Regions from separate parts of the Dehalobacter sp. MCB1 genome, predicted to be linked through region 1. Evidence: riboswitches for the same ligand, from Rfam matches in the RefSeq annotation. Region 1 holds a riboswitch; each other region holds the start of a gene.
What was found. Region 1 has a riboswitch for cyclic di-GMP ahead of A7K50_RS02575 (ArsB/NhaD family transporter). Riboswitches for the same ligand answer to the same signal wherever they lie in the genome.
Positions count from the first base shown of each region.

Region 2: linked by a shared signal. The riboswitch ahead of A7K50_RS13570 (sigma-70 family RNA polymerase sigma factor) and the one ahead of A7K50_RS02575 (ArsB/NhaD family transporter) in region 1 are both predicted to bind cyclic di-GMP.
Region 3: linked by a shared signal. The riboswitch ahead of nhaB (sodium/proton antiporter NhaB) and the one ahead of A7K50_RS02575 (ArsB/NhaD family transporter) in region 1 are both predicted to bind cyclic di-GMP.

Region 1 covers NZ_LXPC01000004.1:75,754-80,034, forward strand. Annotated here, with positions in the region: gene A7K50_RS02555 (M20/M25/M40 family metallo-hydrolase) at 1-80, opposite strand, end outside; gene A7K50_RS02560 (YaaR family protein) at 110-550, shown strand; gene A7K50_RS02565 (protein-glutamate O-methyltransferase CheR) at 627-1,421, shown strand; cyclic di-GMP riboswitch class I at 1,596-1,716, shown strand; gene A7K50_RS02575 (ArsB/NhaD family transporter) at 1,845-3,119, shown strand; gene A7K50_RS02580 (NADH-dependent [FeFe] hydrogenase, group A6) at 3,116-4,281, opposite strand, start outside.
Region 2 covers NZ_LXPC01000018.1:94,644-98,924, reverse strand. Annotated here, with positions in the region: gene A7K50_RS13585 (Fic family protein) at 262-1,404, shown strand; gene A7K50_RS13580 (hypothetical protein) at 1,473-1,655, opposite strand; gene A7K50_RS13570 (sigma-70 family RNA polymerase sigma factor) at 2,271-2,678, opposite strand; cyclic di-GMP riboswitch class I at 3,099-3,188, opposite strand; gene A7K50_RS13560 (TetR/AcrR family transcriptional regulator) at 4,060-4,281, opposite strand, start outside.
Region 3 covers NZ_LXPC01000001.1:158,110-162,390, reverse strand. Annotated here, with positions in the region: gene A7K50_RS00760 (DUF3102 domain-containing protein) at 1-517, opposite strand, end outside; gene nhaB (sodium/proton antiporter NhaB) at 694-2,199, opposite strand; cyclic di-GMP riboswitch class I at 2,286-2,377, opposite strand; gene ablB (putative beta-lysine N-acetyltransferase) at 2,575-3,423, opposite strand; gene ablA (lysine 2,3-aminomutase) at 3,398-4,281, opposite strand, start outside.

The DNA.
Region 1 (4,281 bases):
GCCCCGGGCAGGACCGTCCAGGGGATAACAAATGCCGCCAGTCCGGCTACAATTTTTAGAAAAGTCCGGCGTGATTTCATATTTTTTATCCTTTCACGGAGGGAGTAACATGTCACTAAAAATTAATAATTCCACCCCAAAAAATAATTTTGGGATTGATCTTCATCAATCTTCAGAAAAAAAGGAAAGCAGCTTCAGCAATATTCTATCACATTCCCGTCAACTTCAAAGCCAGGAGATGCAACTTTTTCTGAAACGTCTTGAAAAGCAGGGACAAAAGCTCTCCGAGAACAGATCTTTGGAAAATCTGATGGAATTTAAAACCCTGGTCAAAAGTTTTCTTCAATCAACCTTTGGAAAAAGCAGAAATATGCAAGAGGAAACTTTTTGGGATTACCGAGGCCAGCCGAAAGTCATGGCCCGGGTAACGAAAATCAACAAGACACTGGAAGAATTGGGTGAACAGGTACTCTCTTCCCAATCTGAACCGTTAAAAATCCTGGAAAAAATCCATGAAATTAAAGGACTTATTATCGATTTATTCACCTGATATTAAAATTGAATTGGCCTTTACAATATTTTGAATAGTTATTAAAACGTTGTACTAGCGGAAGGAGCAATAAAGAATGATGAACGGCACGGGCATGATTACGGATTATCCTAGATTCGTTAAAGCTTTCCAAAATGTCAGCGGTCTTGACTTGAACTATTATAAAGAAAACCAGATGAAGAGACGGATCCTAAACTTCATGAACACAAGGGGCTACCAGGAAAATTATACGGACTTCCTGAAGGACCTCAATCTTAAACCTGACCTTTACGATGCTTTTTTTAAACACCTGACCATCAACGTCACACAGTTTTTCCGTGATGTCAAGCAGTGGGATGTCTTTCGGGAAAAAATTATCCCCGATTTGTTGAAGACCAGATCTTCCTTAAAAATATGGAGCGCGGGCTGTTCAGCAGGCCAGGAAGCCTGCACCATGGCGATCATTATGGCGGAATATTTTCCGGGAACAAACTTCAGTATTCTTGGAACAGATATTGACGTCAACGTCTTAAAGCAGGCCCAGTCAGGTATTTATGACGAACGTGATTTTGCCAGCACTCCCCCCTATCTTCTTGATAAGTATTTCAACAAATCTGATATGAAATTTCAGATTAAAAGCACGCTCACCAGGAATCTGACTTTCAAGACGCAGAACCTGCTTACCGATAGGTTTGACCGGGGCTTTGATCTGATTGCTTGTCGCAATGTCGTGATCTATTTTACCGATGAAGCAAAGGATGTGCTGTATAAAAAATTTGCGGACTCCCTGAAGACGGAAGGGATCCTTTTCACAGGCTGTACAGAGCATTTATTTGGCAAAAGCCAGCACGGTCTTAAATCCGTTTCCTCGTTTTTTTATCAAAAAGTATAAGATGATACCGGCATTGCCAACCCAGCTTCATTTTTAGCTTCGTGGTATCCAAGGCGTATCTCCGATCGTGTCCGTGGTATCTTTACAAAGTGTGAACAGAGATGCTATACTTTTCTGGACACAATCGGGTTGACAGGATTTTCAGATTTCACTTAAAAATACAATATGGTTTTTAATGTGTTGGAGCAAACTTTACGAAAGTGAAGGACGCTAAAGTCATGGGTCTAAATTAGGGGATTCGAAATGCATGTAATGCGTTTCCAGGATATTCTGACAGGATTGCCAGACTACAAGGATTTTGAACTTCTCAGGGGAGAGCAGTTCCTTTTACGGATCTGCTCTTTTTTATTTCAACTATTTTGTGTACTATAACCGGTTAGGCCAATAAAAATTGACCACACTAATGATGGAGGTGTACGATTCATGACCTTGATTCTGACCCTTGTTATTTTTGTAGCTACTTATGCACTGATCGTAACGGAGAAAATCCCGCGGGCTGTCACCGCGGCCCTCGGTGCCTGTCTCCTGATTCTTTTAGGTGTATTCCCGCAGAAAACTGCTGTCGAACACATTGACTGGAATACGCTGGGTTTACTTATCGGCATGATGATCATTGTCGATCTGACCAGACGTTCCGGTGTCTTCGGTTTTCTGGCTATTTGGGTCGCCAAGAAAGTCAAAGGCAATCCAATCAGACTGTTGATCTCTTTGGCTATACTGACTGCCATTTTATCGGCTTTTCTGGATAACGTGACGACTGTTTTGCTGATTGTTCCGGTCTCCATTGTGATTGCTGAAACCTTGAAATTAAACCCGATGCCTTTTCTGATTACCCAGATTCTGGCCAGTAACATCGGGGGAACCGCGACCCTGATCGGTGATCCGCCGAATATTATGATTGCCGGACCGGCAGAGCTTACTTTTATGGATTTCATGGTGAACCTGACACCTGTGACAATTGTAATCTTGGCTGTTACCCTGTTGGGCTTTTATTTTCTTTATCGCAAAAAGCTAAAGACCGATCAGGAATCCATCGCCCTGCTGCTGTCGCAAAATGAATACGACTATATTAAAGACTGGGCCCAGCTCAAAAGAAGCCTGGCCGTGCTTGCTCTGACCATTGTCGGTTTTATGCTGCACGCCGTCATCCATGTTGAGACCGCTACGATTGCGCTGGCCGGAGGCATGCTGCTCATGGTACTGAGCCGCGAGGAACCGGAAGAGGTATTTCTAGCGATTGAATGGCCAACGATCTTCTTCTTTACTGGATTATTCGTTTTAGTCGGAGGATTGGTCGAAGTCGGCGTCCTGGACAAGATTGCTGAATGGAGCCTGGGGCTTACCGGCGGTGTGCCGGTCGTCATGGCGATGCTGATCGTCTGGCTTTCCGCTATTTTTTCGGCTTTCGTCGATAATATTCCGTTCGTGGCCACCATGATTCCGTTGATTCAAAAAATCGGGGTCCTCGGTGGGCTGACCCCGGAACAGCTCCAGCCGCTCTGGTGGTCTTTGGCTCTGGGCGCCTGCCTGGGCGGAAACGGTACAATTGTCGGCGCCTCGGCCAACGTCATTGTTTCGGGGATTGCCGAAAAAAACGGCTATCCAATCAGTTACAAAAAGTATTTCCTGATCGGGTTTCCATTCATGCTTCTATCCATTGTGATCGCCTCGGCGTATATTTTGCTGCGATACTATTAAATTCTTTCCCGTTCTTCAAAGTGAGTATGAAGCAGTCTATGGGCCATGTCGTTGAAAGGCTGGCCCAGATATTCCTGATATAGTTTCTGGATTTCTGAATTCTCATGAGATTTTCTGATCTTTTTATTTTTGTCTTCTTGATAGATGGCTTCCTGACGCTTTCGAACAATTTCAAAATTGCCGTGATGGTAAGGCTGCCCGCCTCCAGCAACACAACCTCCGGGACAAGCCATAATTTCAATGGCTTCATATTGATCCTTGCCGTCCCTGATTTCTTCGAGTAGGGTCCGGGCGTTTCCGAGCCCGCTGGCGATGCCTATCCGTAGCGTCTTATCGCCAATTTGCACTGTGGCCTTTCGCAATCCTGTGTCTCCTCGGAGCTGCTCCAACTCAACTTTCTGTAATTCTTCACCGGTCAGCCACGCATAAGCTGTCCTGAGTGCAGCTTCGATAACCCCGCCGCTGGTTCCGAAGATCACTGAGGCGCCTGTGGTCTCACCCAATGGTTTGTCGTATTCACTCGAAGGCAGATTGATAAAATCGAGACCGGCTTCTTTGATCATCAGGCCAAGTTCCCGAGTCGTAACGACAATATCGACGTTATTATGCTCATCCTTGGTCAGTTCCGGACGCTTGGCCTCAGCTTTCTTGGCAATACAGGGCATGACGGAGACCATTACGATATTGTCCGGGTCAATGCCATTCTTCTCGGCATAGTAAGTTTTTACGATTGTACCGAACATAATATGCGGCGACTTGCAGGTGGAAGGCACTTCCAACAATTCAGGAAACTGATGCTCAATAAATTTGACCCAAGCTGGACAGCAGCTCGTAAGCATCGGGAGTGTTTTATTGTTCTGCAGACGGTAGATCAGTTCTGAGGCTTCTTCCATAATTGTCAGATCCGCTCCAAAATCCGTATCGAAAACTGCGTTAAATCCAATACGTTTTAACGCGGTTACAAGCTGCCCGGTTGCAATTGTTCCCGGTTCCATATCAAATATTTCTCCGATGGCTACGCGGATAGCAGGAGCAGTTTGGACAATCACATATTTATCCGGATCATTTAAAGCTTCCCATACTTTATCGGTATGATTAATTTCCGTAAGCGCCGCTGTAGGGCATACCTGGACACATTGCCCGCAGTAAGTACAAGAAGACT
Region 2 (4,281 bases), on a different contig from region 1:
TCGGACACTTGATCACTATTCAGTTATCAAGGAACACGGTATTCGCCAATCCGATTATCGCACACTTGGCCGAAGATAGCTATACAAAAGCGAGAATTCCGATGAAATAAAGGCGAATTTTTCTCCCTCCATATTTCTCGTTATTATAATTTGATGAAATAATGAGCATAATATAAACGGATATATTTCACCAACTCTTGATTAGAGGAAATAAAAGAGTTATAATATGTACAGTTATTTCACTTAAAGGAGTGAGCTAAGATGGAGAAAAGATCCGGAACTCTTAAAAACAATTTGTCCGGGGATATGGCATATAAATCCTTTGTGCCTGCGGCCTTGCCACCCGTCCCAACGATCACGCTGGATAATGAGGCGGTTGAACTGCTCGTAAAGGCCAATAATCAAATCACTCTGTTAGCCGGCATCGCCATGAGAATTCCCAATGTGGATTTGTTCGTCACTATGTATGTTCGGAAGGAAGCATTGTTGTCCTCACAGATAGAGGGCACACAGGCAACGCTTGATGATGTCCTGAACCCAATGCTCGATGAAAACGTCAATCGCAATGTCGCGGATGTCATCAATTATATCAAGGCGACCGAGTTTGCGATCAAAAGGCTGAAGGAGCTGCCGCTGTGCAATCGACTCCTGAAGGAGACGCATGCGGTTTTAATGCAGGGCGTAAGGGGGCAGGAAAAAAGTCCTGGCGAATTTCGTACATCGCAGAATTGGATTGGCGGCATAGGGAGTACATTAAGCAACGCCAGGTATATCCCGCCCTCGCCCGATGATATGCAGGACGCCATGTCGGACTTGGAGAAATATCTCAATGCTGACGACGACCTCGACACTCTGATTCGTGCGGGGCTGATCCATTATCAGTTTGAAACGATCCATCCGTTCTTGGATGGCAACGGCAGAGTGGGCAGGCTGCTGATCACCTTGTTTTTGATGGAGAAAGGGGTTTTGACCACACCGGCACTCTACATCTCGTATTTTCTCAAAAAGAACAGGATCGAATATTACGACCGCATGACCGAGGTGCGCAATAAGGGCAATTATGAGCAATGGATCAAGTTCTTTTTACAGGCGATACACGAGTCCGCGTTGGATGCGGTGACGACGATTGACCGGCTGGTAGAACTGCACGATAAGAGTATTGCTCAGATCGGTGCGCCGGACAGAACAACGCAGACCGTCTTGAAGGTCTTCCGCTATCTCGAAACAAGTCCGATCATCGAAATCAAGAAGACCGCGGAAGCGCTCGGTTTGTCCTATAACGCTGTTTCAAGAGCCGTGACCGTTCTCATGGAAAAGGGCATTTTGATACAAACAGACAAAGCCAGCCGGACGCGAATCTTTGCTTACAGCGCCTATTTGGATATTCTGCGCAAAGACACTTAATCAAGCGGGGCAAAGCAAAAAGCGGTCGCAGTATTCATTACTGTGGCCGCTTTTTATGGAGCGCGCCATTAAGCCATCGTCTCCAGAGAATGCGGGATGTTTTTCCGAATATAGGAGTCAATCAGCGCATTTTTTACGATATTCGCAATATGCGGATTGTACTCATCAGCAAAGCTGATCGTTACTGGATGTCCGCTGACGGATATGGTGACTACTTTGCTCTTTCCGGTATCCTTTACTGCGTTCATCATAAGTAAATCCTCCTTATGTTTGTAGATGTTTTAATGGCACAAACATAAGGGCCGCCCTGTAATGAAGTTAGGCGCATGACGCACCTGCTTTTGGGCGACCCTCATGGCTTCTGACATTAAGTCTTTGTTTTTTCTGCTTATGGCTCTATTTGACACTACTTCCCGAGCCTTGGGCGACGGCCTGAACTGCGGCCGGCTAAGCCGCATCATGGGAATCTCACCCCCGCCAGGATCTCTGCCGGCTGCCCTCATTGCGTGATCCCCCGGTCAAGGGGGGCTGTGACTGGGCAGAAGTATCATTATAGGCTGACGGGATCATTGCGAAACAGCTTGCCATCGGCTGTTTTCCGGACGGATGGGTACCGCTTTGCACCTTATTTGGCCGTCTTTGATAAAAGAAACAGGAATGAATGAACAAAAAATTGTGGCTTCGTGTTTCATCTGTCCTTTTACAGGTGGTCTTGGCGCATCCTCCGGGGTCGCTTTCCCTTTTTGGGTCCGTCAGCTAACGTATTCAGGTCATCGGATATTCAATTTTCAAAGAACCCTTGAGGGGAAGAAAAAAGATCCCCTCACTTCTATAAGGAAGAAATGAGGGGATTGAGCGGATTTTTTTTACTTTTCCATAAGTTCTTTTAGTTTGCCAAAGATACGGTGCTTCCGGTCATTGATGGTTTTCTGCGGTATTCCGGTTTCTGCCGCAAGCTCCCGCTCACTCTTTTTCTTATAAAAGAACTCATAAATGAGCTTCTGCTCGTCCTTCGGCAAAGAAGATAACGCTTTGTGTAGCTTAGCCTGGGTTTCCTTTTGGATGACCATGTCCTCCGGAGATGGCGAAGTACACATATAAGCGGGGTTTACGCCATCTTCCTTTAATTTTTCCAAGGAAAGCTCATGCTTCTTTGCCTTTCTGGTGATATTCCGGGCATATTCGTATTCCTTGTAGTACGCTTTATATACTTTTCGAGTCACTGGGACTCGTTTACCTTTTACAATAATGGTGTATTCTTTTTGCTCAGACATGATATAGTCCTCCATTTTTTCGAATTTTAGAAATCGAAAAATGGAGAGCGGAGGAGAGCGGCAACGGGGACGGTCAGTATCTACTGTGTAAATCCGTATAACCAAAAGATTGGTAGAAACTGGTCGAAATAGGAAGAAAAAAGTCGAAAGAAAAAACCCAGCAATTTGCACAGTGCAAATCACCAGGTTTTTACTTTTGTATGAAATTATAAGGAAACATGAATATGTACGAAATCCTTCGTCTTTATTTCAGTCTCCTATGGGATTGGTTACAATACATGTCCGATACCCCTTTCGCTCATAGCAAATGGCGAAAGTCGGGGGCCTAAATAGCCATTACAAAAAACATCCATCAAAAGTTGCAAATGGATCATCAGCACAAAAGCCTGCCCAAAAAAGGGCAGGCTTCCGCATGCAACACTTGGCAACCAGGCTATCATAACGCTTTTAAGCGTCGTAGACCCTTTGGCTTTGCGTCCCCGCCTTTCGGCGGGTTTGCCCTTAACATAAGATTATTCATTTTTGATTTATGTTCAAGCGGCTGCGATACTCACACCTCCAAAGAATTCACAGCCTTATTCAACGCAGCATAAAGACGTTTTTTTGTTATAAACACTGGCAGGCTTATTGTTTTGGCAATTCGTTTAAGAGAAAATCTCTGCCAGCAGAAAAGCAATAAAATATATCTTTCTTTCGGACTAAGCCTATAGAGCTTGTCCAACTGCTTTTTTCTTTCGTTATCCAAGCTATTTATACCTTTGGTTGTTCTTAGAAGTGCCGCTTGTACCTATGTTCTCGCCAGTATTTTGTGGCTTTGAAAATGTATTCACGAAGCACCAGTATAGCAAAAACAGCTACTACTTGCATAAACAGGACGTTAAATCCATGCTGAAACAATGGCTTTTTGTTACCATCGTGCAGCGTTCCATGTTGCATCTACGCCATAGCTAACCAGATATGAACCTATTTGCTATAAGGTTGATGGTTATAATTATCCTATTATCACTTTAAGAATACTGGAAATATTATAGAAAAGTTATAGTTTAGTTATAGAAAAGTTATAGGGAAATCGCAAAAACGACAAAAAAGGATGTCGTTCCGATCAGAACGACATCCTTATCTACATCATTTTATTCTGAATATACTGCGGTATAAAGCTTCCCGTACAAGAAGATGATGAGGATTACGCTAAAAAGATGAATATTGCTTTACTATTCAGTTTAGTTCCACCGCTTTGCTATGAAAACAGAACGAAGGAGACCGTCCCAAGGTAACTGCCTCCGTTCAATTATTTTATAGAAGATATCCGCGCATGGATGTAAAAACAATGGCGAAAAGCCGCTTGGAAGACTTTTCGCCATTGTTTAATTATGCCGCTTCTTTATCTAAAAATCGCATATAATCCATTAAAAGTCAATGAACCTGCAAAAGCAGACACTTCTTCCAGTGAATACGTCCGATCAGAATTGAACCATTCTCTATATATGGATAGGATACCGGATACTGCGAACTCAATTGCATATGGCAGCATTTTTTTATTATTTATTTCGGGTCCCACAAGTTCGATAATCCTATTTTTCAGTATATGTTTTATTTTCTCCAG
Region 3 (4,281 bases), on a different contig from region 1:
CGGTGATGATACCGCTTTGGTCTTCCACTGTTTTCTGGAGATCCGTGTTCTCCTGCAGGGCCAGGTCTTTTTCCTGTAAGGCTTGGTCTTTTTCTTGCCTGGCTTGTGTCCGTTCCTTGACCGCTTGCCTGAGTTCCTGATTGGTCATGCCTTCGATATCCAGATCGACGATGAATTGCGCTCGTTCCTCCTTTGGGATACCTAAAAGAAGCACCGCCTGACTGTAGTTTAAATTCGGATTCGAATCCGAATTTGAGGAGGTAAGCTGTCCTGCTCCGTACTCTGTGAAGATACGCATCAGTTTATTGGCTCTGCTCTGGGAGAAATCGACCGACTCCTCCAGCCACTTGCCCCATTCTCCATGCTTAAGCAGGGCCTTGGCTTCCGTCAGCCGCCTGCCAATCTCGACAGCGGCGGCAAGGTAGATCCTCTCAGTCTGGTATTTGATCATATTAATTTCAGCCGCGATGACATGCGGCGTGCGTCCGTTGATGATATCGGTTACTGGATCAGTCATGATATCCACACTCCTTGGGGCTAACTTCACTCGTAGGATATGTGGCCAGGCTTAAAAGTGTGACAACCTCAGTATTAACAACGGACAATCTTTCTCATCGTATATAAGGTCACCGAAAGTCGAGATACTAAAAGATCAGTAATGCTTAAACCCTTGTAATCTGATATTCTCAAGTGTTATAACAGGTACATTGTTGCCAGTAAACCTGTTGCAGTCATAACGACGGCGTATGGCAGAGCCAGTTTTACCATCTCAGCGTAAGACAGGCGAATCAGCGGTGCTAGAGCAGAAGTCAAGAGGAACAGAAACGCCGCCTGACCGTTTGGTGTGGCAACGGAAGGGATATTTGTACCCATGTTGATGGCAACTGCCAGCTTGTTGTACTGCTCCACCGCAATGGCCCCGGCTTCAAACGCTTGCTGTGTTTCAGTCATATATACCGTAGCCACAAAAACATTGTCACTGATTGCCGAAAGGACACCGTTGGCCGCAAAGAAAGCCACAAGCTGGTTCTGCCCTTCCATGTTCAGCACCCATTGAATAATCGGCGTAAACAAATGCTGGTCATGAATAACCGCAACGACAGCAAAAAATACAACCAGCAGCGCAGTAAACGGCAATGCTTCTTCAAACGCATGACCGATGCGCTTTTCTTCAGTAACCCCGTTGAAAGCAGTAAGCAGGATAATAATCATCAGACCAATAATACCTACTTCCGCCAGGTGTAGTGCCAGGGAGAAGATCAGCAGAACGCCGCACAAAGCCATTACAATCAGGCGCACACGTCCGCGCATATTCCTGGCAGCATCTTTGGCTTTTACATCATCTTCCATAACCTTTCTCACAGATTCCGGAAGCTGGTAGCCGTACCCCCAGAACTTAGTAACTTCAAGGATAATGGTGGTCAGAAGACCAACGATCAATACCGAGATAGACACAGGGGCACATTGTATAAAGAAATCTACGAAGTCCCATTGCATAATGGAGCCAATCAACAGGTTCTGCGGTTCACCAACCAGTGTTATTGCTCCGCCCAGCGCAGTGCCCACAGCACCATGCATCATAAGATTACGCAGAAAACCACGAAACTCGTCCAGGTCTTCATGAAGTTTGTCATCAACACTATGGTCGTGATTAATGTCATACGTTTCGTATACTTTTTCGCTGGAAGCAAACTTGTGGAAGATGCTATAGAAACCATAGGCCACGGCGATAATCACTGCCGTTACGGTCAGCGCGTCCAAAAACGCAGAAAGAACCGCACCCAGTACAGCGAACAGGAATGAAAGCGCGACTTTAGAGTGTACTTTAGTAAGGAGCTTGGAAAACAGGTACACAAGACCTTCTTTCATAAAATAGATCCCGGCAACCATGAACATCAGAAGAAGAATAACCGGCAGGTTCATTTCAACCTCGTGATAGACCATATGAGGGTTAGTAAGTCCGAGCACAACGGCTTCGATCGCCAGAAGCCCACCGGCAGGAAGCGGATAACATTTTAACGCCATTGCCAGGGTAAAAATAAATTCGACAATCAACACCCACCCGGTAACGTACATACCGGCGGTAACCATCAAAATAGGGTTCAACACCAGAAAAGCAAGAATTGTTCTTTTGTACCAGTCCGGAGCGTGACCCAGAAAATTTGCTCTGAATGCTTGTCTGATGCCCATTTGTTTCATATGTACTATCCTCCCAAGTGAAAATTAAAGATATAAAAAAGAGAGTACTCCAAAACGGAACTACTCCCCCCCAAGAAGTTCATATTACTTGCAGCCTGGCAATCATAGCAACTTACAAGCAGCCTTAGACCCATAGCTTTAGCGTCCTTCACTTTCACGAAGTTTGCACCAACCTGTACAACTATATATTGTTATTTTTGCTTAAGTTTTTATATTATAACAAAAAATTATTCTTTTGAATACCCTGAATATATCCACTTTATGCTGAATTGTCCAGGTATTTACCTTAAGTATTTGTTTTTTAATATAATCCTTTAGCAAATCAGGCTATCTCTCAAAAATCTTCTTCCCCTTGACTTACAAAATAGTATTTTACTATTTTAAAGTTTTTACCCAAATATTCATATCTTCAAAACCCCCGCAAATATGGCAGTTGTTGATTAGTCTACCCCGATACATATACCCCAGCTTGCTTAAAGACCTGTTGATCCCAAGATTGTTAGCTCTTGAAAGGCTATATGCTGTAGCAAAGCCATTACGTTTCAAGTGTGTTTCCAGTTGGAATATCAATTCGCTTAATATATTTCTGCCTCTATACTTTGGATAAGTGGCGCAATCAGTTATTTCAGCATTCATGTTCTCTTTGTCTAGAACCACCGAAGCAATACTAATAATTTTCCCTTCCTCTTCCGCCACCATAAACAAGACATCATCCCGCATGACTTCTTGAAGATACTCTCTGCTAAAAATAGGAGTTGGATAGGTTTCAAATACCGTTTGAAAAAGCTGAACCATCTGGGGAATATCGTCCGGCACGGCCTGCCTTATCGTATAGTTTTTATTCTTAGTCAGCTCAAATTTATTGGTATTCTTAACACAATAATCGATAATTCTGTTTTCTTTCTCCTCATAGAGTGAATTTTTGCGCTTTGTATCAAGAAAAAGGGATATACAAGTTGCATCCTCTCCCTGAAAAAAACCGTCGATACCCCCCTCTGCTACAAACCCACATTCCTTAAAGATACTAAGATCTTGTTTATAACAATTCGCAATAATCTTACCCAGATTTTCTTTTTTGGAATAATCAATTATCTCTTTGATTATTAACTCTGACAAAAGAGAATGACTCAATATTTTAAGCCTTTTATTGCGATAATCCACGTACATGTCCACACCCGAAAAGTTAGTATATAAATTTTTACATTCGTCTTGATCTATATTCATGGAAGTCCTCCCTCTTATTGAGTCTTACGTTTCTACTTGGAATCAAGCACACTTGTTCATCTCTATATAACTTTTCTAATCCCCGGTATTCTTTATTCTTGAATTTACTGCACGTGCCGCATTTTCGGCACTGGTGCGTTTTATCCCGAGGCTCGCTATACGTGCAAATTACACCTTCATAATTTCTAAGAATGATCTTTTCAGGGGAATATGAAATCAAGTATTGTGGATTGACCGGGATCTTCCCCCCGCCTCCAGGCGCATCCACAACAAACTGTGGAATAGCTAGACCCGAGGTATGTCCACGCAGCATTTCTATGATTTCAATCCCTACAGAAACCGGAGTTCTGAAATGCTCTATTCCTTCTGAAAGGTCGCACTGATAAAGGTAATATGGTCTGATTCTGGAGCTTACCAGTTTTTGAACCAAATCACGCATTATATAGGGGCAATCATTAATGCCTTTTAAAAGTACAGACTGGTTGCCCAGAGGAATTCCGGCATCCGCCAATTTCTCACATGCCATGCGAGCCTCAACTGTCAGTTCCTTGGGGTGGTTAAAGTGAGTATTCAGCCAAATTGGATGATATTTTTTCAGCATTTCGCAGAGCGTATCGGTAATTCTCTGAGGCATGACAACTGGTGTTCTTGTGCCTATCCGTATTATTTCCACATGTTTGATTTCTCGTATTGATCTTATGATTGCTTCCAGCCTTTCATCAGAGAGGCATAAGGCGTCCCCTCCTGACAAAAGTACATCTCTGACTTCTTTATGCGCTCTGAAATAATTAATCGCCCGTTTGATATTGTCCTGGGAAAGAGCCCTATCCTCATGCCCGGCAAATCGTCTTCTTGTAC